Regions from separate parts of the Paenibacillus sp. FW101-FHT12H11 genome, predicted to be linked through region 2. Evidence: riboswitches for the same ligand, from Rfam matches in the RefSeq annotation. Region 2 holds a riboswitch; each other region holds the start of a gene.

What was found. A riboswitch is a leader RNA that binds a small molecule or an ion and turns the genes downstream of it on or off. The one in region 2 is predicted to bind cyclic di-AMP.
Region 1: linked by a shared signal. The riboswitch ahead of AC3WTJ_RS33055 (C40 family peptidase) and the one ahead of AC3WTJ_RS37505 (C40 family peptidase) in region 2 are both predicted to bind cyclic di-AMP.
Region 3: linked by a shared signal. The riboswitch ahead of AC3WTJ_RS27750 (CAP domain-containing protein) and the one ahead of AC3WTJ_RS37505 (C40 family peptidase) in region 2 are both predicted to bind cyclic di-AMP.

Annotation. Positions count from the first base shown of each region.
Region 1 covers NZ_JBYTCO010000013.1:589-10,442, reverse strand. The annotation lists gene AC3WTJ_RS33095 (LysR family transcriptional regulator) at 1-781, opposite strand, end outside; gene AC3WTJ_RS33090 (hypothetical protein) at 885-1,148, opposite strand; gene AC3WTJ_RS33085 (hypothetical protein) at 1,205-1,654, opposite strand; gene AC3WTJ_RS33080 (phosphotransferase enzyme family protein) at 1,713-2,693, opposite strand; gene AC3WTJ_RS33075 (ABC transporter ATP-binding protein) at 3,066-4,868, opposite strand; gene yyaC (spore protease YyaC) at 4,900-5,433, opposite strand; gene AC3WTJ_RS33065 (glycosyltransferase family 2 protein) at 5,536-6,717, shown strand; gene AC3WTJ_RS33060 (hypothetical protein) at 6,802-7,461, opposite strand; gene AC3WTJ_RS33055 (C40 family peptidase) at 7,630-8,538, opposite strand; cyclic di-AMP (ydaO/yuaA leader) riboswitch at 8,540-8,689, opposite strand; gene AC3WTJ_RS33050 (aldo/keto reductase) at 8,833-9,765, opposite strand.
Region 2 covers NZ_JBYTCO010000023.1:9,829-19,682, reverse strand. The annotation lists gene AC3WTJ_RS37525 (transglycosylase domain-containing protein) at 1-1,080, shown strand, start outside; gene AC3WTJ_RS37520 (YwhD family protein) at 1,263-1,754, opposite strand; gene AC3WTJ_RS37515 (M1 family metallopeptidase) at 2,005-3,960, shown strand; gene AC3WTJ_RS37510 (hypothetical protein) at 4,018-4,836, shown strand; cyclic di-AMP (ydaO/yuaA leader) riboswitch at 5,005-5,143, shown strand; gene AC3WTJ_RS37505 (C40 family peptidase) at 5,147-5,620, shown strand; guanidine-I (ykkC/yxkD leader) riboswitch at 5,752-5,854, shown strand; gene sugE (quaternary ammonium compound efflux SMR transporter SugE) at 5,946-6,266, shown strand; gene AC3WTJ_RS37495 (methyltransferase domain-containing protein) at 6,304-7,197, opposite strand; gene AC3WTJ_RS37490 (hypothetical protein) at 7,397-7,972, shown strand; gene AC3WTJ_RS37485 (hypothetical protein) at 8,125-9,081, opposite strand; gene AC3WTJ_RS37480 (ABC transporter permease subunit) at 9,078-9,854, opposite strand, start outside.
Region 3 covers NZ_JBYTCO010000009.1:346,593-356,446, reverse strand. The annotation lists gene AC3WTJ_RS27770 (extracellular solute-binding protein) at 1-1,129, shown strand, start outside; gene AC3WTJ_RS27765 (hypothetical protein) at 1,206-1,382, opposite strand; gene AC3WTJ_RS27760 (ATP-dependent DNA ligase) at 1,565-2,410, shown strand; gene AC3WTJ_RS27755 (alpha/beta-type small acid-soluble spore protein) at 2,464-2,697, opposite strand; cyclic di-AMP (ydaO/yuaA leader) riboswitch at 2,877-3,012, shown strand; gene AC3WTJ_RS27750 (CAP domain-containing protein) at 3,017-3,721, shown strand; gene AC3WTJ_RS27745 (GerAB/ArcD/ProY family transporter) at 3,785-4,861, opposite strand; gene AC3WTJ_RS27740 (hypothetical protein) at 4,878-5,105, opposite strand; gene AC3WTJ_RS27735 (Ger(x)C family spore germination protein) at 5,102-6,316, opposite strand; gene AC3WTJ_RS27730 (GerAB/ArcD/ProY family transporter) at 6,313-7,401, opposite strand; gene AC3WTJ_RS27725 (spore germination protein) at 7,394-8,914, opposite strand; gene AC3WTJ_RS27720 (TerD family protein) at 9,152-9,751, shown strand; gene AC3WTJ_RS27715 (TerD family protein) at 9,780-9,854, shown strand, end outside.

The DNA.
Region 1 (9,854 bases), on a different contig from region 2:
GATGAACAATCGGAACCGCGGCCAGCCGGCCTTTTTGAATATCCTCAGCAACAACAATGCGCGGCAATAACGCAATGCCAAGTCCGTACATGACGCACTGCTTGATTGCTTCCAGATTTCCGAATTCGTAAGACATAGAATAGGGAATTTGATTGCTTTTAAGCGTCCTAAGCAGCATGGCCCTGTACGTGCAGCCCTCTTCCGTTAAAATTAAAGATTCTTTTTCCAAATCTCCGATCTGCACACCATCGATACCGGCGGCAAATTTGTGCGCAGGACTAGCGATGATAACCAGTTCTTCCTCTCTTAACATGTGGCAATACAGCTCAGGATCGCTAAAAGGCGAATCCAAAATGATGCCCAAATCAAGGGTCCCCTCTTTGACAGCTTCAATAATGAAAGGCTCGTTGCCCGGTTGAATCGTCACATTGATTTCCGGGAAATGCTGGCGGTACGTCTGTAGATGCGGCGGAAGGAAAAAAGCGGCTAACGTTTCTATCGTTCCAATGGAAAGTATACCTTTGGACTGCCGGGAAACGACCTCTTTAGACTCCTCATGGAGCCTGTAAATGTCGTTGGCATACTGAAGTAGCGCCTCGCCGGCAAGCGTCAGCTTCATACTTCTTCCAAACCGCTCTACAAGAACGGCACCGTATGCTTCCTCCAGCTTTTGAATTTGAGTCGTAATACTCGACTGCGCATACCCGAGCACTTCCGCGGCGCGTGTGTAGCTTCCCCATTTGGCTACTTCACGAAAGGTTTTTAAATACGTTAACTCCACTATGGATGACCTCTCTTCCTGCAAACATATTATCTACATCGTACCACACCCGGGCACTAAAAAAGCCACCGAACCTCGGCAGCCTTCATCTTCCTGATTCTATTTAAAGGTCTTTGGCAAAATGGGGTTTACTATAATGACTAACGCCCCCGGAACCAACCAACACCCTGCCGCCTTTATTGAAGGTGATTAATTTGCTTGACCCGTTATTCAGCAAAACGGTCACTTTGGCCTGATTGGCCGTCGCAATATAGATGATATACCCGCTTCTGCCTATCACCGTCCGCCAGTTTTTATCGAACTCCGATCTCGCGACCCGATTCGAATACACCTGATTTTCCGATCTGGCTGCCTGTGTCTTTTTCATGAAACCTCACCCGCTTCCTGCTAGAAATACGATTCCCTATATCGTATGCAAGAGTTCTAGTTTGGCATGGACAGGTTTAGCTGTGGGTGATAAAGATTATTGCTAATGAAGAATGTGTGTAAATCATACTTAAGCGTCATGGCGAGCATATTGTTTTCCTGTGTAAAAATTAAAAGCTTTGGGGTGTACGTATCCGACTGACTTACAAATAAGACGACTTGCGTCACCGTGCCCTTTAGCCATGAATTGTTGATTTTCAAAGGGGGAGCAAGCTCAATTTTAATCGCTATTCCATTATCTGGCTCAATGTTCATAGAACCTACAGGACCTTCAATCGCTGCTAGCCACTTCTCTACTTCGTTCTGCAAGTTGCCCGAATGGGGAATACTCTTCACGACCTCCCCCTTCTGAATGTCAAACACCTCTGCCCCGTCAGCAGCTGAAACTGGATTATAACTGGCACTCAACAGGAGGACAACCGTCCAAATGCACATAAATATTCTCAAAATAACGCCCTCACATTCATCTTATTTGCAGTTAGCTTGTGCAGATGAAGGAAGTTTACTACAAATGGCCAATTAAATCCGGCAGCCGATCCCACTGCTCAGTCAGCCACTCCATCTCCTGCAAAAACCGCACCGGGACGCCAGTCTCCTCATAAATCTCCGTACGAAGCCACCAAACGGATTCAATTAAATACAGCAACTGAACAGCTTGCAGAAGTTTTCCCCTGGGCGCTTCAGCATGTTCCCGATACCCATCTAAAAACGCCTGAACCGCATCCACTCGCATCCAGCCCATCTCCCATGCACTGGACAACACAGCGCGAGCGATATCAATTTCTGGATAAGCCACATCCATCCGGTCAAAATCGACGATCGCCGCTATCCCCTTTGCATCCAGCAGCAGATTATCCGCCCACAGATCCCAGTGCAGCCAGCCGACCGGGCACTCCGAAAACCGTTTAAAATCCAGCGTCTGGATGTTCCTGATCACCTTTTCCAGCAAGGCAGTGAGTCGCAAGTTATTGCTCTGTATCGCTTGCTCCAGGTTAGCTCGAAGCTCCTTCAGACATGCTGCTCGATCCGGTTTCCATGCTTGTTTGGCTAGCGGAACCTGTTGAAGCAGTTGATGCATATGACCTGTTGTTTTACCCAAATCAACCACATGAGAATGGCCCATGCTGCCGGGAATAGGCACATTCCCCTCCACCCAGTTCATGGTCACATAATGGTGGCCAGCCGGGGTCTCTTGCACGAACATTCCCTCCGAGGAGGCATAAACTTCTGGACAAGCCAAACCCGACTCATGCAATCGCTGCTGCAAAGATAGAGTCAACTCTATCTTTTTCCTTTTCTCGGATACATGCAGCTTATACCGATCCGGATGATAAAACTTAACGAATACAGGACCATGCTCTGTCGCAAACCGCCATTTCACATTCAGCCAACCTCTATTAAGCCGGCAAGCATCCGTAACGCTCCTACCAAACTTCTCATAAATATCGCTTACGATTTCCTCCAGCACCTGGTTGATCTCGACCATCGTATTTGCTCCTTGTCCTATCACCGACATGTGGGAATATCCTATAGTTGGCGGTTTATGCACCAAATCCTGCAATCTCCACATTAAGTGTCTCTTCGGTGCAACCGTTGGACAGCAGGAGGGAACAACAGGCCGTTATTTGGGCAAAATCGGCATGTTTCCCTCGTGAAGTGAAACTACAGGACCCTATGCTCGCCCAGGGAGGCCTTTCCAGCTCAAAAACGACAAAATAGAGTACCGTAGTTCCCACCCCACAGCCAAATCGCTGGTTCCAGCCAAAATAGAGGACCATAGTTCCCCTAGCTCGCGCTCCCCTTCTCTTCAAAACACAAAAAAGCCCCGAAAGGTCTTTCCAGACCTTCCAGGGCTATCCTACGCCTCTTCTTCCGTCTTGGCGAACTGCGTGCTGTACAGCCGCGCGTACAGCCCGTCAAGAGCCAACAGCTCGCGGTGCGTGCCCCGCTCCACGACGCTGCCCGCTTCGATCACCAGAATGTGATCGGCGGCCAGCACCGTGGAGAGCCGGTGCGCGATCACGAGCGTCGTGCGCCCTTGCATCAGCTCCTCGAGCGCCGCCTGCACATAGGACTCGGATTCCGAGTCCAGGTGCGACGTCGCCTCATCGAGGATGAGGATGCGCGGGCGCTTCAGGATCGCGCGAGCAATCGCGATCCGTTGGCGCTCGCCGCCGGAGAGCCGGTGCCCGCGCTCTCCGACCATCGTGTCGTACCCTTCGGGGAGCGACACGATGAAATCGTGGATGTAGGCCTGGCGGCACGCGGCCTCCATCTCCTCACGCGTAGCGTCCTCCCGCGCGAAGCGCAGGTTGTCGCCAATCGTCGCGTGGAACAGAAACGATTCCTGCGTCACGTACGCGATTTGCGCGCGCAGCGAGGCAAGCCCTACGCCGCGGACGTTCACGCCGTCGACCTCGACGATCCCTTCCGTCGGGTCGTACAGCCGCGCGATCATGCCGATCAGCGTCGATTTGCCGGCGCCGCTCGGGCCGACGAGCGCGATCATTTCGCCCGGCTGCGCCTCGAACGTGACGTCGCGCAGCGCGTACTGCCCAGGCTTATAAGCGAAGGAAACTTGCTTATAAGCCACTCGCCCCGCCACTTGGCTCAGCGGCCGCGCATCAGGAGCATCCATGACATCGGGCACCATGTCCTGATATTCAAAAATCCGCTGAAATACCCCCAGCGCCGTCCCAACTTCTACCTGTAGGTTCAACAGTGTGCCTACAGGCATATACAGTCGGCCGAGATAGGCCGAGAAAGCAACAATCGCCCCAAGCGACATGGTGCCGGAAATCACGGAATAACCGCCATACAAGTAAATAATGGCTGTACCAAGCGGCCCGAGCGTACTCGTCGCCATCCCGAACCATCGGCCGACCAGATTAAGCCGCAGCTCCAGATCCATCACCTTCTGGTTCATCGCCTTGAATTCAGCCTCCTGCTGACGCTCCCTGCCGAAAATACGGGTCAACAAGGCACCGGAGATGCCGAAGTTTTCACTCAGCTGCGAGGTAATATCGGACCTCACCTTTTGCGTTTCGATGCGAAGCGCCTTGCGCAGCTTGGAAACCTTTTTAACCGGCATCATGAAAAGAGGAAGAATCAGCACAGCGATAATGGCCAATTTCCAATCCAGGGCAAACAAGATCCCAATCGTTGTCGCAACAATGACAAGCTGAGTGATGGAAGACACCACAAGCGAGGTCACCACTCCTTGAACGGCCTGCACATCCCCTGTAATCCGCTGCACGATTTCACCCGATCTGGCATCCGTGTAGAAGGCCATCGACTGGCGCTGCAAATTTTGAAACAAAGACAACCCCAAATCCCGGATTACCCCTTGCGTTACTTTGGTATTGAGATGATTTTGCCATACGCCCAGCACGCCGCTCACGACCGGAAGCAGCAGCATCAGCATCGCCATCTCGGCCAGCAGCCTCATACTTCCTTGCGGAATCGCCTGGTCAATGATCTCCTTCATGACCAAAGGCGGGATCAATCCGACCACAGCTGCAAGCAGCGCCAATCCGATAATGCCTAACAGTTGTCCCCAGTACCCTCGGAATAAGGTCAGTATTCTTTTAACCGACACATCCTTCAATTTCGCTTTAGGCCGGTCCCTATCGGATAGACGCCTCATATCGCCTGGTGCCATTTTCGTCCCTCCATTCTGTTACTTAAACTGTCTATGCAAGAGGAAATGCGTGCCGAATCGCTTCCACGACTTCATCCGCCATATTCATAACCCTGTAAAGCGACGTGGTTTGCAAAATGTTATACTGCCTAGGCCCATCCACGTTGACAATGGCGGCAATGGTATAATCGCCAACCTGCGGTAGATCTTTGCCAACCGACTTCCCTGGCGCCAGGGGCTGATTCGATACTTGGTACATGCCTACCGACAGCTTTTGACCCAAACAAGCATCTATCGCAATAACGACATGGCCCTGCGGGATTTCCTGCAGACGCTCCGCAATATTACTGGCATCGCAAGGTGCCTCCAACGTCCCTATGACATGAGGATACCCACTTTGAACGAGCTTGCTGCCTACTAACGGCCCCAAGGCATCACCGCTTGATCGGTCTGTCCCGATACATACAAAAAAGAGCGCGCTTGGCTCCATTTCAGACGACTTTTCAATAGTTGCAAGAAAGGAAGCTAACTGCTCGCCATTCATTTTTTTCCAAAATTGCTCCCGTCTGTCTAATGTTTCTCCCATCCATCATTACCCCCTCTTACAAGCTTCCAGCAAAAATTTCCCCCTACCAAGGATGAATGATATAATGCGATCAACTTCTATTCTTCCATAAGGAGGTATCCTGTGTCCACTCTCGGCATCATCGCTCTTCTGACCCTCCTGTATTGGTTATACGTCACTGTGGATGTGCTAAAAGGTTTGCCCAACCTGCGAACGCTGCCTAAGTCTCCGCTCACTCCTTTCTCGGACAAGCCACCGCTCGTATCCGTCATCATCGCCGCCAAAGAAGAGGAATCGACAATCCGCGAAACCGTCAAGCATCTCCTTTCGCAAAATTACCCGCGCCTCGAGATCATCGCCGTGAATGATCGATCCCGGGACGCTACCGGTGTCCGGTTGGAGGAGCTGCGCAAGTGGTCGGAAGGTAAGGGGGACATCCGTACCAAACTGCAAATCATTCACATCACGCATCTGCCGGATGGTTGGCTTGGCAAAAACCATGCGCTATACCAAGGCTATCTCCAGGCCAGAGGGCAGTATTTGCTTTTTACAGATGCGGATATTCTTTTTGCTCCCGGTACGATCACCGACGCGGTCGCCTATATGAAGGAACAGGATGTGCACCATCTCACGCTGACCCCCAATATGTTTGCGCGAGGCGCTCTACTCAAGGGATTCGTTCATTTCTTTCTGTTCTCATTTTCTTTGTTCGTTCGACCTTGGCGCGCAAATATCGACAACGCGAAAGGAACAGGCATCGGGATCGGAGCCTTCAATATGGTAAGCCGGAGCGCTTATGAAGCAATTGGCATGCATAAAGCGATCGCATTACGACCTGACGATGATCTACAGTTAGGCATTTTCCTCAAAAGAGCAGGTTACCGCCAAAGAGTGCTGTCTGCCAAACACCTGCTTCAAGTGGAATGGTACCGTTCGCTCAAAGATGCGGTAATCGGTCTGGAAAAAAACCTTTTTTCCGGCTTTCGTTACAGCTACCTAGTCGCATTGCTCGCTTGTTTGGGACAGATCGGCTTTTTTATATGCCCATGGCTTGGACTCCTCCTCCTCTGGGATTGGCGCGGAGCCGTCTATGCGGTTGCTGTTATCCTGCAAATCTGGCTCTATCGCAAGCTAGTGTCCCGATTAATGAGCCTCAGAGGTGATTCCGCCTATCTGCTTCCCGTCAGCGCTTCACTGCTTGTCTATACTATGATTCGCTCCGTTTGGCTTACTTGGAAACAAGGCGGCATTTACTGGAGAGGCACTTTTTATTCGCTTCGTGAACTTAAAAGAAGTAAGAGGTAACCTTGGACAAACGCCAAATAAGCGTTACTCGACAGAGCAAAGCTTACCCTCACGGTATGTGGCATCATTTTATCGTTTATCGTTCTAGTGAACACGATTCATCCGTACAACCCTATAATACAAATGGCTGCTCGGCTCTTGTTCCACTTCCAAATACCCCTCCGCATGCACATAATCTCCCGTAATGAACGTGGAAGCATCTAACGAACTGGAGTGTGTAAGGAACAGGAGCGCGGCTTTATCGTTTCCTACGACGAAACCCGTTTGTTCTTTAACTTGAAATTTATCTAAAATGGTGCCATGATGCGACCTTGCAATATGGTGGAACTTCCAGGAATCATTTTCCTTAATCAGAAAATACAAGACGCGATTCTTGTGATTGTTGCTAAACTCCCTCGTAACACCAATCATACAGATTTTTTCACCAAGACTCAGATACTCGTCGATTACATAAGATTTCAAGCGCAATCTCAGCACATTCTTATGTTGAATATAGGCTTCCATTTCTTCAACTGTTCGCTGATCTTTCGGATCCTGCTTCGTTGCGTAAAATACTTCTTTGATAAACGTATCCGTTTGCAGGCTTCTAGCCCCTTTGAAATGATTGTATGTACGGAAAAACTGCTGAATAACTTCCCTGATCTCATCTGGCATTGCAGGTCCCTTATCCACGGTATACATGCTATCTGCTACACTCGAATGTCTCTTTTTATGAAACCAACTCTTCCAGACACTTAATTGCATGCGCTCGTGTTCACCTGCTCTTTCTTTCTTCCAAACATTTCTTCATTATAGGCTAAAAACCATAAAATTTCGATAAAAATCGCATGATTCTGCGAACGAAAAAAAACACCTGCCTTCTACGCCTTTCATTCGAAAGATCATAGAAACAAGTGTTCGATAGTCCTATCTTTACAGAACTCTTCTCGCTCCGACATACCTTGCGCTCCAATAAGCGCTTGAAAGGCTATCCACAGCCACGCCTCTGGATGTTGTCGCTGAAATGAATTGATCGTTGCCGAGATAAATGCCTACGTGATTCACTGTTTTCGAAGCAAAAAATACCAAGTCTCCGGCTTTCAAATCCGTCACTTTCGTACCTGCTTCACTGTGCATCTCCGCTGACGTACGGGGCAAATCGATCCCCTTCGCTTGATAGAGGAACCGCACAAAACCGGAGCAATCAAAACCACTCGGCGTCGTTCCACCCCATACATAACGCACGCCCATATAGGAGTTAGCCGTCTGAATAATTTGCTCACTCACTGACGGAACAACGGGGGCGGCTGCCACCTTAGGTGCCGGTGCTGGAGCTGGTGGTGGCGGCGCGATCCAGGCTGGCTTGTGCGATTTTCCATCCACATCCACAATCGCGATCTGATTGGCTTCATTCCATTCAATTGGCGAACCGAAGGTTTCCGTGATGAAACGCAGTGGGACATATGTATTCCCTTGGTACACGGTTGGACTGCTTTCCAAACTGATCTTCTTACTGTTCACAAGCGCTTGTTGCTGCTCTGTAATGAGTAAGATGGATTGCTGCTTGTTAACCAGTGTGACCTCGATTTGATCCTCTTGCTTCTCCCAGCTCACCTGATAGCCCAGCTTCTCAGATAATACTCGGAGTGGAACTTGCATGATGCCCTTCTCATCAATGTAAGGCTGAACTTCCGGAAACTTCAGAAGCTCATCATTGACTTGCACCTTAACAGGGCGGTCCGTAGGCGCGGATGCAGCCTGAGCGGAATGTGCTGTAAACATCGGTACTGCGGCGCATAATAGTGCGCATGAACAAATAAGACGTGAAGAAAAAGATTTCAAAACCTTGCCTCCTTGACGCCTCCGAGGTTAGTTGACGGGTTCGGGAAGAGGTTTTCCCTAGTACGCTCAGCTAGCAGCGCTCATTCACCCCAAATAAAGAAGTCCCCCGTACCAGAGCTTGCGATGCTCCAAGATTCGGCATTTTTTGTCTATGTTAGACTAGCATAGTTTAAATGGTAGGTACAACCTTTGCAAAACGGTAAGTTTTACCAATGAATTTTGTCGCATATTGCGTACGGAATACTAGGGATAATGGGCAAAAAAAACCACCCTAGTGGGTGGTTTTGCCTGCGATTAGGTGTAGCCGATTACGGATAGCGCACGATCGCTGACTGTGTTCAAAGTTGCTAACTCTGAGGCGGTTAATGCTAATGAGGCCGCTTTGATATTATTTTCAAGATGATGCTCATCCTGTGTCCCTATAATAGCTGAAGTAAGTGCTTCCTGGTGCAGCAGCCAAGCAATTGCGATCTGTGTCACGTTAGCGTCCTTGGCATCCGCCATTTCTTTCATGACAGCTAAAAGCTCTTTCTCCGCCTCCAAATGCTCCGGCAGGAACAGCCTTCTCTCCTTGCGGAAGTCTCCCTCTTTCAATGCCTTTCCATGAAGGTGGAAAGCACCTGTCAGAATCCCCTTGGCGATCGAGCTGTAGCTCATCACGCCAACGTTATGCTCCTGACAGAATGGCAAAATCTCTGGCTCGATAGCTCTGTGCAGCAAACTGTATTCCGGCTGAATCACATCGATTTGCGCGTAATTTACGGCTTCTTTCAGCTGCTCCAAAGAAAAATTCGAAACGCCGATAGCCCGGATCAAGCCTTCTTCTTTCAGCTTCACAAATTCACCAAGTGTATCCTGCACAGGGATCTCAAAACTTGGCCAGTGAATGTAATAAACATCTATGTAGTCAGTCTTCAAACGCTTCAAACTGTTTTCTGCCGATCTTCTTACATCTTGAGGAGCTAGATTGCTTCGGCTCACCTTCGTCGTAATAATGCATTGCTTACGTATATCCGACAGAGCAGCTCCGACGATCTCTTCCGAGTGTCCATTGCCGTAGCCTTCAGCTGTATCAAACGTTGTGATGCCCAGCTCGAACGCTTTACGGATGAGCTCGATATTATTTTGGTCGTTCGTGAACTCCCAAGGACCTCCTCCGAGCTCCCAACAGCCAAATGTTATGTTTGAGATGTCAAAACCTGCATGTCCTAACTTTTTCACTTTCATAGTCGCCGACCTCATTTCATTGATCTCGTCTCACGATAATGCACACGTTAACAAAACAAGTATACCGCTTTCATTTACTTTTGCCAAGG
Region 2 (9,854 bases):
CAGGCGGCTCTCGTCGCCATTGATCCGCGTACCGGGGAAATTAAAGCGATGGTCGGCGGACGCGACTATTCAGAAAATCAGTTCAATCGGGCTTTGTCGAATACAAGGCAGCCGGGGTCCTCTTTTAAACCAATTGTGTATATGGTCGCTCTACAAAATGGGTATACCCCCGTCACACAGGTGAAAAGTGAACCGACGGTGTTCACCTATGATGAAGGGCGGCAACGTTATACGCCGAGGAACTTCAACGATCAATATGTAAACGCGAATATCGATATGCGGCAGGCGATCTCCAAATCCGATAACATCTATGCGGTTCATACGATTCTGGACGTTGGCCCTGCGAAGGTAATTGATCTGGCCCACAAGCTGGGCATTGACTCGCCGATGAAGCCTCTGCCTTCACTGGCGCTCGGTTCCTTCCCTGTTAGCCCGCTAGAAATGGCGTCCGCTTTCGGAACCATTGCGAATCAGGGTGTGCATAAGGAAGCGACAGCGATTGTGCGGATTGAGGATGCGAATGGCCAGATTTTATATCAAGCAGCTCCGAAAGAGGAGCAGGTGATTGACCCTGCGGTTGCTTATGTGATGACGAATCTCATGGAGAGTGTGTTCGAGGAAGGCGGTACGGGTAACCGTGTTGCCAGTACGATCAAACGGCCGATTGCCGGTAAAACCGGAACGACCGATACGGATGCTTGGCTGGTCGGCTTCACACCGGAGCTCGCTACTGCGGTATGGGTCGGCTATGATAAGGACCGGGACATCTCTACCGTCGAGTCTCATCTGGCATCGCCGATTTTTGCAGAATTCACGGAACAAACGCTGGAGGCCATCCCGCCTAAACTTTTCCAAATTCCAGAAGGCGTAGCCAATGTCTATATTGATTCCGTGAGCGGAAAGCTATCCAACGAGGATTGCCCGAACGCTCATCTTGAGGCTTTTCTCGCCGGCACGGAGCCAACGACTTACTGTACGGGCAAACCCGCCAAACCCGCTTCGGGCGATGATAAAAAGGACGCGCCAAAAGGCCAAAACGGCTCTTGGTGGAACGATCTCAAACGCTGGTGGAACGACTGATTTCCAGCTTCCACGCGGCTTTCCGAGAACACAAAAAGGCAGAACTAAGCGCGTCTTAGTCTGCCTTTTTGCTGTCCTAGTATATGAGGTAACATACACTAGGGTCTAGTATACTCGGTTCACATGAACGTAACAATGGATGACACATAATGTTCATAACTTCCAATTATGCCTTGGTACAATTACGAAAGGGTATCTTTCAGCACTTGATCCGAGCGGTTCCACCATTCTTCGTTATGGCTGATCAGCTGTTTTTTCAAGGCAGCACGCTCGCTGTCGGACAAGCCATCCAGGATAAATTTACGCTTCATGGCGCCATCCATCTTGTTTACATGATCGGCCAGGATCTTCCATCCCCGGCGCGCCTCTGTATCGATCAGCATCTCGCAAGCAGACATGCCGGCATAATACGCTCCCTCTTCGGTGCGGTCGACGGCAACCCATACGATCCACGCCTTACGTCCGTTCGGCACATCCTCTTTGTTCGTCGAAAATTTAATGCCTTTCTCGATTTTACTCTTGGCATGCAGTGTGCCCTCATCGAGATAGGCTTCATCTCCATCGATAATTACTCCTGATACATTGCTAAGATCGATTGCTCCAGCACCGAATCCTTTGTGATTGACTTTGGAGCTTACTATATTCAAGGCCAGCTTTTTTTTATCCGCTTCCATCGTTGCACCTTCCACTCATCGTAATGTTAAAATGATACCTTTGCTTTTATTGTAGCTAAAGTACTCCATGAGAACAAGAGCAGAGAACCGGGGCTTGGCCAGAGCCTATTTCAGCTTTGTTAACAATTCTTTTCCACTCACAGAAATATTCCCTAGGTTGTCTACATATACATGCTGTAGATGCTTGTTAGGCGGGGTGAATCTATTGAGTGTTTTATTCAAAAACCGAAAGCTACAATGGTTCGTTGTCATGCTCCTTGCAGCAGGCACTGTCTTGCTGTCTGAAACTTTGCTCCCATCTGCAAGTAAACTGACGGTGCCCGTCGTCTCTAAGGAGGAACCGTCAGCTCCGGCGCCGGACATGCAGCCTGCTGATCGCGGCAAATCTTCGGACAAACAAACGCAGGAACCGCTGAGCTACCGCATTGCGGAGTATCACATGAATGTTGCCTACACACCCGAAACGAGGCAGCTCAAAGGGCAGCAAGCGTTATCGTGGGAAAATCCGGGAACGGTTCCTGTGCAAGAGATTTATCTGCATTTATATCCGAATGCATTCGCATCTAAGAAAACCACGTTTATGCGGGAGTCCGGCGGCAAGCTAAGGCAGGATGAAGCTACGGCGGATAGTACCGGTTGGATGGACTTGCTTTCCGTAAAAACGGAAGATGGCGAGGACCTTACGCCACGCATGTCGTTTGTACAACCTGATGACGGCAATAAAGATGACCACACGCTGATCAAAATACCGCTGTCAAAGCCGGTTGGAGCCGGCGAGCGAGTTACACTCAAAACGGAATTTCTCGTCAAACTGCCCCAGGCCTTCGCTAGAATGGGCTATGTGGACGACTTCGTGATGGCCGGGCAATGGTTCCCTAAGGTCGCTGCTTATGAACGAGCCGGCACACGGGGACGCACCGAGCCAGGCTGGAATCTCCACCAATACCATGGGAATTCGGAGTTTTATGCGGATTTCGGCTTGTATGACGTGAAAATTCAAGTGCCGGCGAACTACACGGTTGCCGCGACAGGTTTCCCTGTGAAACCGGCGGTGACGGAGAACGGGACGAAGACGTACCAATTTTATGCCGATGATGTGCATGATTTCGCATGGTCAGCTTCGCCTCACTTCGTGTATGTGGAAGAACCTTTTTCCACGCCGCAAATACCCGGTGTGAAGATCAAGCTTTATCTGGATCCCAATCATCAGGATTTGAAAGACCGTTATATGTACGCTGCCAAAAAAGCGCTATCCCGCTATAGCCAGTGGTACGGATCGTATCCGTACTCAACCTTGTCTATCGTAGTACCTCCTCCCGGAGGCAGCGGCGCAGGCGGGATGGAGTATCCTACGCTCATCACCGCTTGGGGCGCGGACGACAAGACGCCGGATCAGGAATTGGAACGCGTTGTTGTGCACGAGATCGGACACCAATATTTCTATGGCCTCGTGGCGAGCAATGAGTTCGAAGAGGCTTGGCTGGATGAGGGCTTTACCTCCTACGCCGAGGATAAAGTGATGGAGGCCGACTTCGGGGCAACCCCTAATTTGCCTGTCGAGTCCAGCTACATTACTTCTCCGAATGCCCTGCGGCAAAACGCATGGGCCTATACCGGACATGATCAATACGCAGAAAATGTGTATACCAGAGGCAAACTCGTGCTGAAAGCCATCGAGAAACAGGTCGGCACCAAAAACATGGATCGTATTATGCGGACTTATTTTCAAAAATGGCAATTCAAGCATCCCTCCACCAAAGACTTTCAAAATGTAGTCGAGGATATAACCAAAACGAAGTGGGACGACTTCTTCAATGAATATGTCTACGGCTCGATGATGGTTGATTATTCGGTTGAAAGCATCCATGTGAAAGCCACTGGCAGCAAAGGAGCCGGCCCTTATGAGAGCACGGTCCTCATCTCCAAGCGCGGCGGCAATTCGCCCGAAGTGCCGATTCAGTTCCATTTCGCCGACGGTACGGTGCTCGACAAAACATGGGACGGCAAAGAGAGCAGCATTGAGTACAAACTAACCCACACGACGCCTATAGACTGGGTTCGTATCGATCCGAACTACTCGCTCATTCTGGAGAACAAGCATATTAATAACTTTATGCAAGCAGAAGTGGACACCAAGTGGAAACTCCGTCTGAATCTCGGCATTATTCAATTCCTGCAAGCTATTTTCGGGTGGGTAGCCTGGTAGGCGCCCACTCTACAAGGCAAGTTTGCCTTCAGAAAACAACGCTTAGGAGGGACACCGGTGACAACCTATCTCAAATCCGGCTTCAGGGCTGCGCTACGGCAACCCTTCGCTACGATTGTCTTGTTCATCTACCAAATGTGCTGGGGGATGCTTCTATATAAGCTTGTACAAGGGGTGTTAGTGCCCCTCATGCATCGGTTTCCCGGCGGCGACCAGCCGAAGCAAGCACTCCAGCTTTTTCTGGCCGAAAGTCAGTTTCAGTTATTCAAAACGGATCTTAGCCATTCTTACTTGTGGTGGCTGGCCGGCCTGCTCCTGGCGCGCATGTTCCTTACCCCGATGCTGAACGGCGGTGTCTATTATTCGCTCACCCATTCCGATCAAAATGCCGGCTATCGCTTCGTCCGCGGCATCAAGGAACTCACGCTCCCCTTCTTCGCCGTGTATTTGATTCGAATCGCTTTGTCTCTGCTGCCGCTCATCTGGGTGCTGCCCAAAGCGCAGAAGGTGTTCGCTCACAGCACATCTTATGAACAGGCCTCCCTCGACTTACTGCCATGGCTGCTGGGTATGCTGGTTTACGGCTTTCTGATGCATCTGCTCTTCATGTATGTACAGTTCGCCATTGCCGCGCGTCTCGGCATAGTATCCACCGTCCTAACGTTCATGCGGTACTCGCTTCCGATTATCGGCCTTTCTCTGATACTTCTACTGAGCTCGGGACTTTTGGCAGGGATCACGGTCACATCGACCTATATCTGGGCAGGTCTGGTAGCGCTAATCATTTATCAACTTTTCCCGCTCTTCCATATTTTCATGCAAATGTGGTCCATTACCTCGCAATTTCAGCTTCTTTCCGCCAAATTGAGCCGTTAAAAGGTAATAAATAAAACCATAATTGGTTTAGATTTGTTCAATCCCCTTGCAAAAGGGGATTTTTTTGTCTGTAAAGCGAACCTTTACACATTTTTTCAGACCCAATTGCACGAAAAAGGAGGAATTTCGATGTTTATGACGAAATTAAGAGACTAGCATTAAAAAACCAAATATTTCATGCCGAATTCCTCATTTCTTGGGGAAACGGGGGAACCATACCGGGTGAATTGATCTTGCAAGACAGGGATCATAGGGAACCTTCAACCGAACCCTCCAGCTAACCTCGTAGGCACCGGAAGGAGACAAGCAGTTGAAAAAGGTTGTTGCTCTTCTTTTTAGTCTTGTTTTGTTTTTGAGTGTAGCTTTAGGGAGTGTGTCTGCGTCAGAATCCACATTGGACTCAACGGTTGACGAATTGATGGGAGTACCGTACCGCGATGCGGGAACGACAACAAGAGGCTTTGATTGCTCTGGTTTCACCGCGTACGTATTCAACAAATTCGGCATTGACCTTCCTCATAGTTCAGCAGCTCAAAATAAAGAGGGCTACTGGATCGACAAAAGTGATCTTCGTAAAGGTGATCTTGTGTTCTTCGACACAGGGGGCAAAGGCATTTCTCACGTAGGTATCTACTTGGGTAACGGTGAATTTATTCATTCCGCATCCAATGAAGGTATCGTGAAAAACAAGCTAAGCGAATCCTATTATGCGAAAAGGTATGTATCCGCTAGACGTGTTCTATGGGATGATATCTACAATCAACTAACTGCTGAATCCAAGTAATTTTCTTGTTCATCATGAATAAAAAGCCCAGACTAGCGTTAGCTCGAATGAGCCGCTTTTCAGGGCTTTTATTCATTTCTTCTGGCTATTTTGTAACTTGACATAGCGTGTAAGCCGTCCTATAATTACGGCATCATGTTTCTAGGGTTCCGTGGCGCTGCAGCGCCAGTCTGGTCCGAGAGAAAACACACAGCGAATACGCTGTGATCACGGAGGGGAAAAAGCCCGGGAGTCTTATCGCACCAGCGATATTGCTTCCAGGCTTTTTCTTTTTGCCGCGGTCAGATGGGCATCTTCGCATACTTTCTTAAGGAGTGATTCACAGATGGCATGGCTTTACTTGGTCATTGCAGGTGTTTTTGAAGTAGTTTGGGCGATCTCATTGAAGTTCTCCAACGGTTTTACACGGCTGGTTCCATCCAGCATCACCATTGTCGGCATGATCATCAGCTTTTATTTTCTGGCGGTAGCTACAAAAACCCTTCCCATCGGCACAGCCTACGCGGCCTGGACGGGAATTGGCGCTGTAGGCGCGATCATTATCGGCACCCTATTTCTGAACGAGCCCGTAAGTTTGCTGCGTATCCTATTCATGATCCTCATTGTGGTCGGTGTTCTCGGCCTTAAATTCACATCCGGTCATTAAGACGGGCGTTTACATCTTTTTCTTGAGCCGATGATTCCTAAGCCACAATGTAGCTAACATACCAGAAGGAGCTGCCGACAAATATTCGCAGATGCTCCGACAGCGGTTTAAAGATTTCATTCAACTCTTCATACGAATAGTAGTTTTTAATAATTTCATGCTTGGAGCCATCGGCCAGCTCCCTTCTTTTGTACGTATCTTCGCTATGTTCACTCGTAATCAGCTCGCCGCCTCTTCCCGGGACATACACATTATCCGCAATGAACACGCGGGCTCCCCGACCAAGCCGCTTGTGAAATCCTTGCAGGAACGAATCCAGTCGATTTTTCGGGATATGCGAAAACCAGAAGTTGGCGAGTCCATAGTCAAAATCCCCTTGTACTTCCGAAAGCCGGTAAGCGTCTCCCTCGACGAAAGAGGTATTATGCAGCGGCCAAGATTTGGCTGCAGCAATTTGCAGCACCTCCGGTCGAACGTCCACCCCAATGATGTGCTTGGCTGTCTCCGCCATGAACTGCGTCCAATATCCGGTACCGCAAGCCACCTCCAGGACACGGCTCCCGGCGACCTGCTTCTTCACGATATCCGCCAGCATCGTAAGCTCTTGCTGATAGTCCGCATCCTCGCGGGCATAAATCCGTTCATATTCCGCTGCCCGCGCGCCGTAGTAATCCTGCATGCCTTCTTTCTCTTCAGTTAAAAGCCGCTGCCTATCCTTCACCTCGTGTACGATCCGCTGCTTAGCTGCCAATAAGTCGGCAAAAATGGCTCCGCCCTGCGAAGCATAATTCGCGAGTAGACCATGCGTCGCCATCACAATAAGCTGTGTCATCGACAAGCCCGTTTCCTCAGCCATGCGCTCCAGATCGGTCTTCACCTTTTCAGGCAAGTAGACGGAAAGTCTTTTGGTCTTATCGTTCTTATCATCCATTGGGAGATTCCTCCTTTGCATTTTTACTATATTAACATATATTATGTGTTATTTAAACATATTAATTGTACCTTTACATGTTGCAAAGGGAATTTAGGCTGCATGATAAAGCCGACACCGGCCACTCACCCTCGCATATCGCTCTTGTAAACATAGAATACAAAGCAAGTATATTCATATGTTGATAGGAGATGGAGAAATGATTCCAAAACAACGAATGGCTGGAAAACCGAGCAAAATTATTCGGCTCCCCAAGAGCGCAGGCCTGCCAAGAAGCAAAGCCATGCTGATGTACCGTACGCAGCTTAGAAAATATCATAAGCCCGGTTCGGGTCGCTTTCTAAGCCAACGCACGGTTTCGATCGGCACCGACAACTCGTGGTTCAATGCGCAAATCATTCCCCGCGACCCTGCGTGGGTGCCCGTTACTAATGCCAACTATGTTTGGTACTCCGGTAACTTAAACAGTGAGAATGCGATCATTTCGACACGTTTCACGCTTTCTGAACGTAGAGCCATTCTCGGCGCTTCTCTCTTCCTATCTGTCGACAATTATGCCGTTGTCATCATCAACGGCGTGCCGCTCCTCTTTGACGGACCGCAGAATACACCTTCCTTCTACAATCCGGGACGTACTTTCGACATTCGCCGATTTGTACGGCGCGGACGCAACGATGTCGTCATCATCGCCTTTAACCTTGGCGGGCAGCGCACCGCGGAAAATCCTGCCGGTGTTGCCGCCAGGCTCGATTTTCGACTCAGCAACTTGCAGTAAAAGATCATCTGCATACAAGGACAACCGATTTCGTCGTCCGGCTAGGACGAGCGCGTTTGTCAAGGTAGATGCAAAGCTAAAGTATAAAAATTATACTTTCTTATCTACTGAAAAGGCCGGGCCTCCATCCTTAGATGGAACCCGACCTTTTTTTACATGAACTGTCGTTCACTCCCGTAGCGGCGCTTCAATTGACTCAAGAAGAACTGAAGCGAGAGGAATAACAAGGCGAAGCTGGTTCCTACGCTCAAAATAATCCAAGGATGCAGCCTAATATATCTGGAGCCGTACGCGATAAGGGACAACCATTCCCCCGATGTCGTAATGGTAATGGAGAAGCCGGCGTCACTGTCGCCAATTGTTTCCGTACCGCCAAGCACGATGTTAAAGACGGCCAATTGCCCCAGCAGGAAGAGCACTTGCATGAATTCGTTAAGGAACATGAACGTCATTTCATTCCTCATGCAGGGGATTAAATGCCGGACTGTACGGTGAAAAACAGAACCGCCCATTAAACGCGATGCTTCAATAAATAATTTATCATTATAATAACGCGTTCGTTCGGCAATCTGATGAGCTAGCGGAAATAAGCCGATGAACGTGACGAGAATGATAAAGGTGGCGGAGAAGAGCAACTTGTAGTGCGCGTCCGCTTTCATCCACTGATCGAGCCTCAGCCCGAAATACATCCCGGCCAATGGCGGAAATAGAAATACAAACGCAGGCACGGAAGCCACTACCCACTGCATGGCTTTTAGAACACCCCACCCTTTGCCGGTGGTCCCGCTCCATAATCCCCATGGGAGCGCGATAACAAAACGGAGCAGCGTTAGAACTAAAGTCGTCCCCAGCGTATACTTCAAACCGTTAAGCAGCAGGCTCAACACATCAAAGCCCCGATGATCCGTCCCCAACAGGAACGTGCTGTTCGGAGAAAACGGCGGAATGTTGTAGCGGGTTTTCCCATCTTGCTGATACTGAATCATATTGATTTTGTCCTCCGGCGCGATGCCGTGCGGTTTCAGCCATGTACCAAATATCGCAACAAGAAGGATAAGCACGATAAGAGCAATAGAGAGATAAAATGCACTAGATGAACGTTTGATCATTGTGAGGCGACCTCCCCTGTGCGAACGACAAACTTTTTACGCAGCAAGGCATACAGCACGTGGAAAGCCATCGCGAGCAGCACGAGCGACATGCAAATGACTGACATCGATGTGACGCTTTGCATGGCCGGTGAAGTAATGAAGCCGCCCAGGCCGAAAATGCCGCAGATCGTTTCCGCAACCGCCATACTCGCCAGTGCCAGCGTCGTCGCCTTCGGCAGAATCGAGAGTAAATCGAGCATGACGTTTCGCAGTACGTGAGAGATCAGCACCTCACCGCGGGTCAACCCTTTGGCTTGTGCGGTAACGACATAATCCTGCCCCAGCTCCCTCGCAATCGCGATCCGCATTGTACCGTAAATCGTAACCGACGGGATTAGCGCGATGGTGAGAAATGGGATGAGGAACGGCGTTTTATCACCAACTTGGACGATCAGCAGCACATAATGGCCCAGAAACTTCGTCGCATAGATTGCGCCTAATTGAATAAGAACAATTAAGAAGAAATCGGGTAAGCCCACAAGCAGAGCCTGCGCGCCATCTAGTACAAGACCTAATCGGCGCCACAATGACGCTGACATCGCCATGAGCATGCTAAGCACAATTGCCAGCAGCAAACCTGGGATGAAATACGTACAAGTGCGAAGCAGCATGCGGGGAAGCTCTCCGATAACAGAGAGTTCATTGCGGTTGTACGGGCTGCGGAATTTACCGAAATCGCCATGGAAAAAGCCCTGAATTTGGTCTTTCACGGAGTATCCATAATATCGCCA
Region 3 (9,854 bases), on a different contig from region 2:
TTACCTCAAGGATTATCCGAATCTGTCTAAAATGAACCCGGCCGTTTTTGACAATATCAAAGTGGATGGGAAAATTTACGGCTTATTTCGTGCCCGCGATTTGTCCACCTATGGGGTTATTTTCCGCAGCGACTGGTTGAAAAACGTAGGCTTAAGCGCACCGAAAACGCTTGATGATTTATATAACGTTTTTAAAGCGTTTACACTGAATGATCCGGACAAAAACGGCAAAGCGGATACGGTTGGTTTGACGGAAGAGAAAACGATGGACGGTTTTGGCGTCATAGCCTCCATTATGGGTGCTCCGAATTCCTGGGAAGTGAAGGATGGCAAATTAAGTCCTGATTTTCTAGCGCCAGAGTATTTCGAAGCGATGAAATTTTATAAAAAGCTTTACGACGAGAAGCTCATTAAGCAGGACTTCCCTGTTCTGAACAATCAACAGAAGAAAGACGATATCAACCAGGGCAAAGCTGGAGCGGTAATCTCGAATATGATTGACGGAGCGGGTTATCAGGCATCGCTATCCAAAACGTTCCCTGGCTCGGATGTGGACGTCGTCTCCCGGATCACAGGGCCCAAAGGCGAGAGATTGCCGGGCGGCGTAGGCTATAACAGTGTGTTCATGTTCCCGAAATCAAGTGTGAAAACCGAGGCGGAATTGAAACAAATTCTAGGCTTCTTTGATAAAATCTCCGATCAGAAGATGCTGGATTTGCTGGGCTGGGGCATCGAGGGCAAACACTATAAAATCGAAGACGGCAAACCGGTATTTATTGATCAAAAGCTGCAGGACACCGAAGTAGGCTCCAGCTATCTGCAACTTCAAGTCGCGAAGTATACAGCGAAAACGACGGGGAAAGAAACGCCTCTGATGGAGAAGTATGGCAAAATGATTAAAGAGAATGAGGCCATCGCGGTCAATAACCCGACGAATCCGCTCGTTTCCGAGACCCAAACGACCAAAGGCAGCGAACTGAAGCCGATCATTGACGACGCCCGCACGAAGTATATCCTGGGCAAAATCGATGAGGCAGGCTGGAAGCAAGCGATCGAGCAGTGGAGAAAAGCCGGCGGCGATAAAGTCATTGAAGAGTTCAGCGCGCAATACGCGAAGAGCGGCAAGTAAGGCTGTAAAGTAGCAAAGGCGTCCATGAAGGTAGATAAATTCTACTTTCACGGACGCCTCTTATGCGTATGGCAGTTTAATTCCATCCTTTAGCAACCATCGGTTTCTTCTTCGTTTTCTTGAACAATCTATAAAATAAGCCGAGTTCCTTTTTCCGTTTGAGAGTGGCTTTGATACCTTCAAGCAGCAGCATTGATCTAAGTTCGTCGCGACGGTTTAACGTATGCAATCTTTTGATAAATAGCTTGTCCATGCGAACATCCCTCCCATTCATCTACCTCCATTATAAACGGGATCTGCGAATTTGATTGTCGCTTTGTAGAGAGGGTTTGCACTTGTTTTGTCGAAAATGGAGCGGGTAGGCCTCGATTTCCTTCAAGTCCCTATAGGCAGATGAATCACTGTGCAGTATTATCTAACGTAGGGTGATATCATATGTTCATTTCTCCTATGCTTTTGCAAGACGCCAAAGATAATAGACCTTATAACAGCAAACATCATGTGGCAGAACTGAAGTTAGACGGTTTCAGGTGCATTCTTTCTAATTTAGACAAACTCTATGTATATACGAAAGACAATCAATTGGTAACGCATAAATTTCCTGAGTTGTTCCAGTGTCCGTTTCCCGAGGGAACGATCCTTGACGGTGAATTGGTTATTTTGGATAATCAAGGTAAACCGGACTTTGAAGCGATGTCAGCCAGATTTTTAAACCCGACAGACTTATCGCCTGTTGTATTTTTTGCATTTGATATTTTAAAATACAAGGGAATTGATGTCACTGAATTACCCTTGCTTAAACGCAAGGAGCTGTTGGAGCAAGCTTTCATCGAGACTGACAGGTACAAAAGGGTGAAGGTTTATGAGGGTAAAGCGGTGGATTATTTTGAGAAAATCCGGCAGGATGGGCTTGAAGGCATCATTTTGAAGTCGAAAAAAGAAAATTTCAAGTACGAGAGCAACAAACGCTCCAGGCAATGGCAAAAAGTGATTAACTGGACTTATGCAGATGTTTATATTTCTGGTTACAGGAAAAATAATTTTGCTTTGCTGGCGTCCATTGATTCAGCGAATGGTTTGAAAATTCCGGTTGGGGTGATTGAGACCGGGGTAACGCCTCTGCATCAGAAGGCGCTTGATGGCGTGAAGCACCGCTTAGTCTACAAAGAGGACAATCATTTTGCTTATATGGAACCGCGGCTAATGGCCAAAATCAAGACGAAAAACTGGACGAGAAACGGAAGGCTTCGTTCGCCGGTTTTCATGGAATTTGTGATGTAAAAAAAGACTGGATCACCAAGGAGGAAGTGGTGGTGCAGTCTTTTTTTTGTACATTACATGCGTCTAAAATTACCTGTGCTGCTGCCGCTTAGCTGTTGCTCGGCGATTTGAATCAATCTTCTCGTAATGTGTCCGCCGATTGCGCCGGTATCACGAGTAGCCATGTAGCCATAATACCCGTCCTGAGGAATCTGAATACCTAGTTCCTGAGCGACCTCGTATTTCATTTGCTCAAGAGCTGATTTTGCTTGTTGCACAAGTAATGTATTGCTTCTACTGCTAGCCATTTGGATTCGCTCCTTTATTTGGTGTATGAGTATTTTGTGGAAGTTATGGTTTTTTATTCATGGTGTTGGAAATTTTTTTTACAGCACGATGATTGCGCTTTCACAAAGCGTTGGAAAATTTTGCGGCATGTTTTCGGAAAAACCCCGTGTTACAATCGGAAAGATCGATTATGGTCAAAAAACTTAGAAGGCCGAAGCTTCTTAGAAAGCACGGGGGACCCATTCTTTGGGGTGAAGTCGCAATGAAAGCGACCGGGTGATTACTCTTTGACCCGAATCCGACAGCTAACCTCGCAGGCCGCAAAAAGGAGAGATTTTTATGTTGAAACGTTATAAACAGCTAGTCGTAACCGGTGCTATCGGACTGAGCGTCCTTATGAGTTCCAGTGGAGCCATGGCGGCATCCGCCACGTACACGGTGTCAGGCAACGATACCATGTGGTTGATCTCCCAGAAGTATGGCGTGAGCCTCACTTCACTGATTCAGGCGAACCCTCAGGTTGCCAACCCGGACGTGATCTGGCCTGGGATGACGTTGAACCTTCCTGGCAGCACAGGGACAAGCGGAGGCTCTCAAACACCAGCCCCGTCAGCGCCTGCTCCATCTTCACCAGCTGCTCCAGAAACACCATCAACGCCAGCTACATCTGCGCAATCCGCTTTTGCCAGCCAAGTTGTTACATTAGTTAACCAGGAGCGAGCAAATGCTGGACTACAAGCGCTAACCAGTGACAGTGCACTTACAGCTATGGCGCTGGATAAAGCCAAAGATATGTACAACAACGACTATTTTGATCATACATCGCCGACTTATGGGTCACCTTTTGATATGATGAGCACTTATGGCATTCCTTATTCCTATGCAGGTGAGAACATTGCCAAAGGACAACCTACACCAGAGGCGGTCATGGAAGCCTGGATGAACAGCACGGGCCACCGTGAAAATATTTTGAACCCTAATTACACGAAAATCGGCGTTGCCTATTATAACGGAGAATGGGTGCAGGAATTCATCAGCAACTAAGGCTCTATAGCGAGTTTTAAAAAACAGCCCTTGTGATTTCCCAGGTGGGATTTCGCAAGGGCTTTATTTATATTTCAACTTGGCTACCCCCCACATCAAGAGTGGCAGTATGATCCCATGGATGGGTAATAAATAAGGGATCGCGATTTTTTGTGGAAATACCACGGAACTATCGATAAAGTCCCGAGGAATCAAGGTAATCAGCGCGATAACCGGTGCTACGAACCAAATCATACGTCGCCATTTTTTAAAACCGAAGCTTTGAGCTGTTCCATAAGTGCAAACGAATAAGTAGAGAGACACTTTGGTGAACACACTAATGATCCAGATGGCGATAACAAAGGAATCGAGGTTTTGAAAAAAGTCGAAATAGGAGATATAACGGATCAGATTAAAGTAAGGATACGTTTGGCCCGACGCGGCGATGTGTCCGAATACCGAAAGGATTAAGAAAGTCGAAATGCTTGTTAACAGACCAGCCGCAGCCACTCCGAGTATGGCTGGTTTCACCCCAGCTTGAGGCTTTGAAAGAAAGCCCATGATGACGAGCAGAAGGATGCAATCCCCAAGAAATGTTGAAGTGGGCAGCGCTCCTTTTAGGATTGTCATCGCACCGGTATCCACATAGAAGGGAAGGATATTGTTAATATGGATATTTTTTAGGCTCAGCAAGAGAGGAATAGCAATCCCAAGTAAAGTTAAGGGCCCTAAAATTTCGCAGCATCTCGCGATAACCTCTAAGCCCGAGAAGGTTACATAGATCGCTACGAGGAGCATGGCTAACATCGGAACAAGGATCGGAGTTTTGGGAAGAATAGTCGCAACAATGAACTCTGCGTATTGCCTTATGATGATCGCAAGCACGCTATACCAGTAGATGAAATACACCACCATAACCATATAGCCAATGTATCGACCAAATAATTTCTTGGAGAATTCTACGATGGTTTGCCCTGGATGATATACACTGAGCCGTGAGCAAACATAAGCGACCCCTGCACCTATTCCGGTTGCGCAAACGGTTGAAAGCCAAGCGTCTTGCTTTGCAGTTTGGATAGATGGATTTATGGTCAGTAAAATGGTCATCCCCAGCTGCATGGTCAAGATCATCCAGAATAATTGTTTCCCGCCAATCTGCATGTCCGTAATTGCTCCTTTAATGATCTAAGAGTTTACCGAGAGGGTAGAAAATGTAATTTACCAGCTGCGTCGGACCCGGCATACTCGGATTCATGACTAAAGCGATCGCTAGCATCCAGCATAAGGCTATAATAGAGAGATAAGCCGCTTTCTCTTTGGCCGGTCTGTTTTTCAAGCGAAACCACTGAAAGACTGTGATGATCAAGCACGCGGCCATGCATAGGGGAATGTCTTTGGATGTCATTTGGTATACTCCTCGTCCTTATCTTTTTCTTCTTGGGACCCAGAAGACTTGATGCTGGATAGCCCAGGACGCAGCATTCTGGCATCCGATTGTACCGTAACTTCGACGTTCGGGAAGATCTCGTTCCAACGCTTTTGATTTTGCCGCCATTCCTTGGGGTACGCTCGGTGGAATTCCCCAGCGAAATCAAAAATGTCGGCTTTGAAACCTTGCTGAACCTTTCGCAAAGCAACGGCGACACGCTCTTCAATGTCGTCGTTCATAGCGGCTTCCACGCGTTTAACAGCTTGGTGATCGGAGGCGAGATCCAGTGAAGTTGTATTTTGCAAGGCATCATCTTCCGTATGAATCCAGACGTTCATGCGCCACTTGCCGTTTTCGATGATTGGCTGCAGCTTCGTCTCGCTTTTCAATAGTCGAAGGGAGACATGGCCGGAGACACCTTCCGGCGTAACAGTAACGACGGCTGTTTTGATCTCATCCCTGAGCCAAAGCAGGCCGCGGGTGGTCGGATCGTCAATGGTGCCGACCATCTTATCGTCTTTGAATACGGCCGTATAATTGGTGAAACTCCCTGTGTCGTCGTGATTTCTGGAGGTGTTCGCCCCAAGGAGCTCAATAAAAGGCAGGGCGGCAGCGCCGGACTGATTCGCCAACATGTGTGCCAAATCCGCCAACGTTACACTAAGGATGATTTTGCTCTTGGCAATTTCCCTCATAATCTCTGAGGAGTTCCGCTCCAGCCGTGTATTCATTTCGAGAATTTCGCGTGCGCTTCCCTTGCAAATATACATAAAGGCGCGCTCTCGCGGCTGAGGCGCTCTCATTAGATAATCGACCTCGTCTCGAACCCCTTGTCGCGCGACAGACTCACCGAAAATAATGATTTCGGTATGACCCCAGAAAATTTTGCGCGGCATCTTCTCTTGAATCTTAGAAACCGCATCCGCAATATCTACGCCTACCGCGGATTTGACGAGGGAAGTTTGAATGCTGCCCCCTTTGTTGCTGCTTTCCAACCCGCCGCCGCCGCCCCCGGGACTTCGTGGAATAAAAATCTGTATCGTTAATTCGATCGAAGTGTCGTCATATTTATCAATCGCTGCTCCGGTGACGAGCGCCAAATCGTTCACTTCCGTCCGATCCCAGCAGCTTGTCAGCAGCGGAGTGAAGAGACTTGCCAGTAAAAGTAGCTTCAGCAACGCTTTCATCCTTGCTGCCCCTTTCTGAAAGAAGCGGCAAGTAGAAGCATGGAGGGAACACCAAGCTGTGTGATCAATGCTAAAAAAGGGATAGTAGTTCCTATAGCATGCATGAGCTCCTGAAAATTGGGAGAAACCCAAAAGCTGAGCAGCAGTATCAGAAAGCCAACCGGAATGATAAGAGGCCGATAATCAGAGAGCCCCAAACATTGCGCCGTACCAAGCACGGTGGCATAGTAGATCAACGATACTTTAATGAACATCCCAATGATCCAAATTGTCATCACTAGTGCTTCTATATGTTCCAGAAAGTCAGAGATGGAAATATAACGTACGGCAATGAGGAAAGCGTAATTGAATTGAACCGTAAGTGATCCGAACATTAATAAGATGGTCAGATTAATCGTAAGCAAGGTGATCATGACAATGCCGACGCTAAGGAAGCTCCACTGCAAAACATGCCGCTTTTTATTCAAAAATGGATAAAGAAACGACAGCATAAAAAACTGGGTAAACCAAGATGAGGGGACAAGTGACCCCACTAGTAGGGGAAGCGGGCCATCTCCCAGAATAGGAAACATCTCTTTGGGATGAAGATCAGGAATCATCAAGATCAGCATGATGAAAATGATGAGCACAGCCGAAGGAATAAGGATTTGCGAGACTCTGGCGAGCACCTCAATTCCCTCATATAAGACATACGCACATACAGCGACCATACAAAAAATGACGAGTGCTATCGGTGTCTCATGTAAAAAGTTACCGATGACAAATTCCCCGTATTCGCGCAGAACGAGCCCATTCGTAAAGATAAACGACACGAGAAAGAAGCCGGAGAGTGCCTTACCTGCGTACACGCCGAGAATTGATTCCGTATATTGGATGAAGGTTAATTCCGGATATTTGATATACAGACGATACATGACAATCACTGACAACAGCCCTACCATTGCCGAAATCAGCGGTGTCATCCACATATCAATGCCGGCGGTTCTCATCGTGATGGACGGGACAGATAAAGTGGCGGTAGCGAGGACAGTCGGATGCATAATGATGGCTAATTGAAGCGGGGAGATACGTCCCTTTTCAATCATGAATGTCATCCCCTTTTGGCGAGTCTGGTTTTTGTCCAGAGGGCTGCCGAATCGCATTCATCTTTCCGGTAAATTTAGGGCGGGTCCGCATGGACCAGATTGGCGCACGAATGAGTACATCTTTCAACTCTTTTGCTTTAATCGGCGCAAGTGGCTGCAGGTAAGGAACGCCAAGCGACCTTAAGGAGCAGAGGTGGATCACGATGACAATAAATCCAAGCATGAGTCCTAGCAGCCCTAGAATTCCCGATAAAATCATGATGGGAAATCGGAGCATTCGCAAAGCAATGCCAGTGGAATACTGCGGCATCATGAAGGAGGCGATTCCCGTGATAGCCACCACCATGACCATTGGAGCCGACACCAAACCCGCAGAGGTTGCGGCTTGTCCGATGACGAGCGCGCCTACGATACTGACAGCGGCACCTACCTGCTTAGGGAGACGGACACCGGCTTCGCGGAGTGCTTCGAAAGAAACTTCCATGAGCAGAGCTTCAACGAGTGCGGGAAACGGAATATCCTCTCTGGACTTTGCAATGCTAAGCAAAAGGGATGTGGGAACCATCTCTTGATGAAAGGTCAAAATAGCCACATACAAAGACGGGAGCAGCAGTGTTATGAAAAAAAACATATAGCGCAGCCATCGAATTAAGGTTCCGATAATAAATCGTTGATAATAGTCCTCTGGCGATTGCAAAAGCGAAAACAGAGTGGCGGGCGCTATCAACGAAAATGGCGTTCCATCTACCAGAATGGCTGTACGGCCCTCCAGAAGCGCCGCGGAGACAACATCCGGACGTTCCGTTACTTGAATTTGCGGAAAAGGGGACAGCGGATGATCTTCAATTAACCCCTCGATATATCCGCTTTCCAGAATGCCGTCGATCTCAATTTCGGCAATCCGTTGCTCAACTTCCTGAATGAGCCCCTCGTTGGCGATGCCCTCCATGTAAATAACGACGACTTCCGTGCGTGTGTGTTTTCCTATTTTGTACGAAACCATTTTGAGGGAGGGACTTTTAATTTTCCTCCGAAGCATGGCTGTATTAACAGACATTGTTTCTGTAAATCCCTCGCGTGGGCCGCGAATAACGGATTCTGCCGACGGTTCCTCGATGTTTCTCTTTTCCCATTGAGCGAGACCTAGCGAGTATGCCAAAGGAATTCCATCGATGAAAAGTTCGACATTGCCCACAGAAAGATGAGCAATGATGTCCGAGAATGTCAAAGCCTCCTTGACGTCCGAGATGGAAATCATGGATGACAGTTCCTTTTCCGTGTAATTCCATTCTTCTATAGTCTCGCTAAGTAAAGGACTTAGGACGTTTCGATCCAATGATTCAAGATTAACCATCCCTTCGATATAAACGATGAGGGCTCTGGTTGTTCCTCCAATAAGGAAATCGTGGAAATTGACATCTTTGCATTTTGTATATATAACCTGAAGAGTTCGAAGGTTATCATCGAGTGAGTAGGAAACAGCTTCCAATGAATTCGACAAACTTGCATCCATGAGAACGCTCCTTAGATGTGATAATTATCTGTTTGTCCAATTAAGCTGGTTGCTAAACCAATTCTTCCAGGATCGATCAAACAAAAAAATTAGCGAATTTTGGATAAAATAGTGTTGTAAAGTAAAAATATGTATGGAGTCTGAAAAATTAATCGAAACTTGTGAAACGTGATGGGCGTTCATCCGTATCAAAGTATTGAGCGTACTACAAAACAAGTTGTGAAGGAGGTGGCCTGATTGACTATCAGTTTGGTCAAAGGTCAAAAGATCGATTTAACAAAAGGAAATGCTGGTCTTACTAAAGTGGTTGTAGGTCTCGGTTGGGATCCTGCTGTGCTTGAGAAAAAAGGCTTTTTCGGAACGAAAAAAACAACGGTCGAGATCGATTGCGACGCTTCAGTGATTTTATTGGATGCGAATGGTAAACTGACAAAAGAGAAAAATGTCGTGTACTTCGCGAATTTGCAAAGTCCCGATGGCTCCGTTGTTCACTCCGGAGATAACCGTACAGGTGAAGGCGATGGCGATGACGAGCAAATTTCGGTTAACTTGAGTCAAGTGCCTGCTGACGTTCATAAAATCATTTTCGTCGTAAATATCTACGATTGCGTTAATAGAAAGCAGGATTTCGGTCTGATTCAATCGGCTTATATTCGAATTCTGAATGATTCCAATAATCAAGAATTGGTTAAATTTAATTTAACGGATAACTATGCTGGGAAAACTTCTTTGATCGTCGGTGAAATATACCGTCATAGCGGCGAATGGAAATTCAATGCGATTGGTGAAGCCAGCACGGATACGACAATTGGTCAATTAGTTAAACGCTACACTTAATCCACTATACAAAGCGAGGTCATTATCTATGGCGATTTCATTATCTAAAGGTCAAAAAGTTGATTTGACAAAATCAAACCCAGGTTTGACGAAAGTGGTTGTT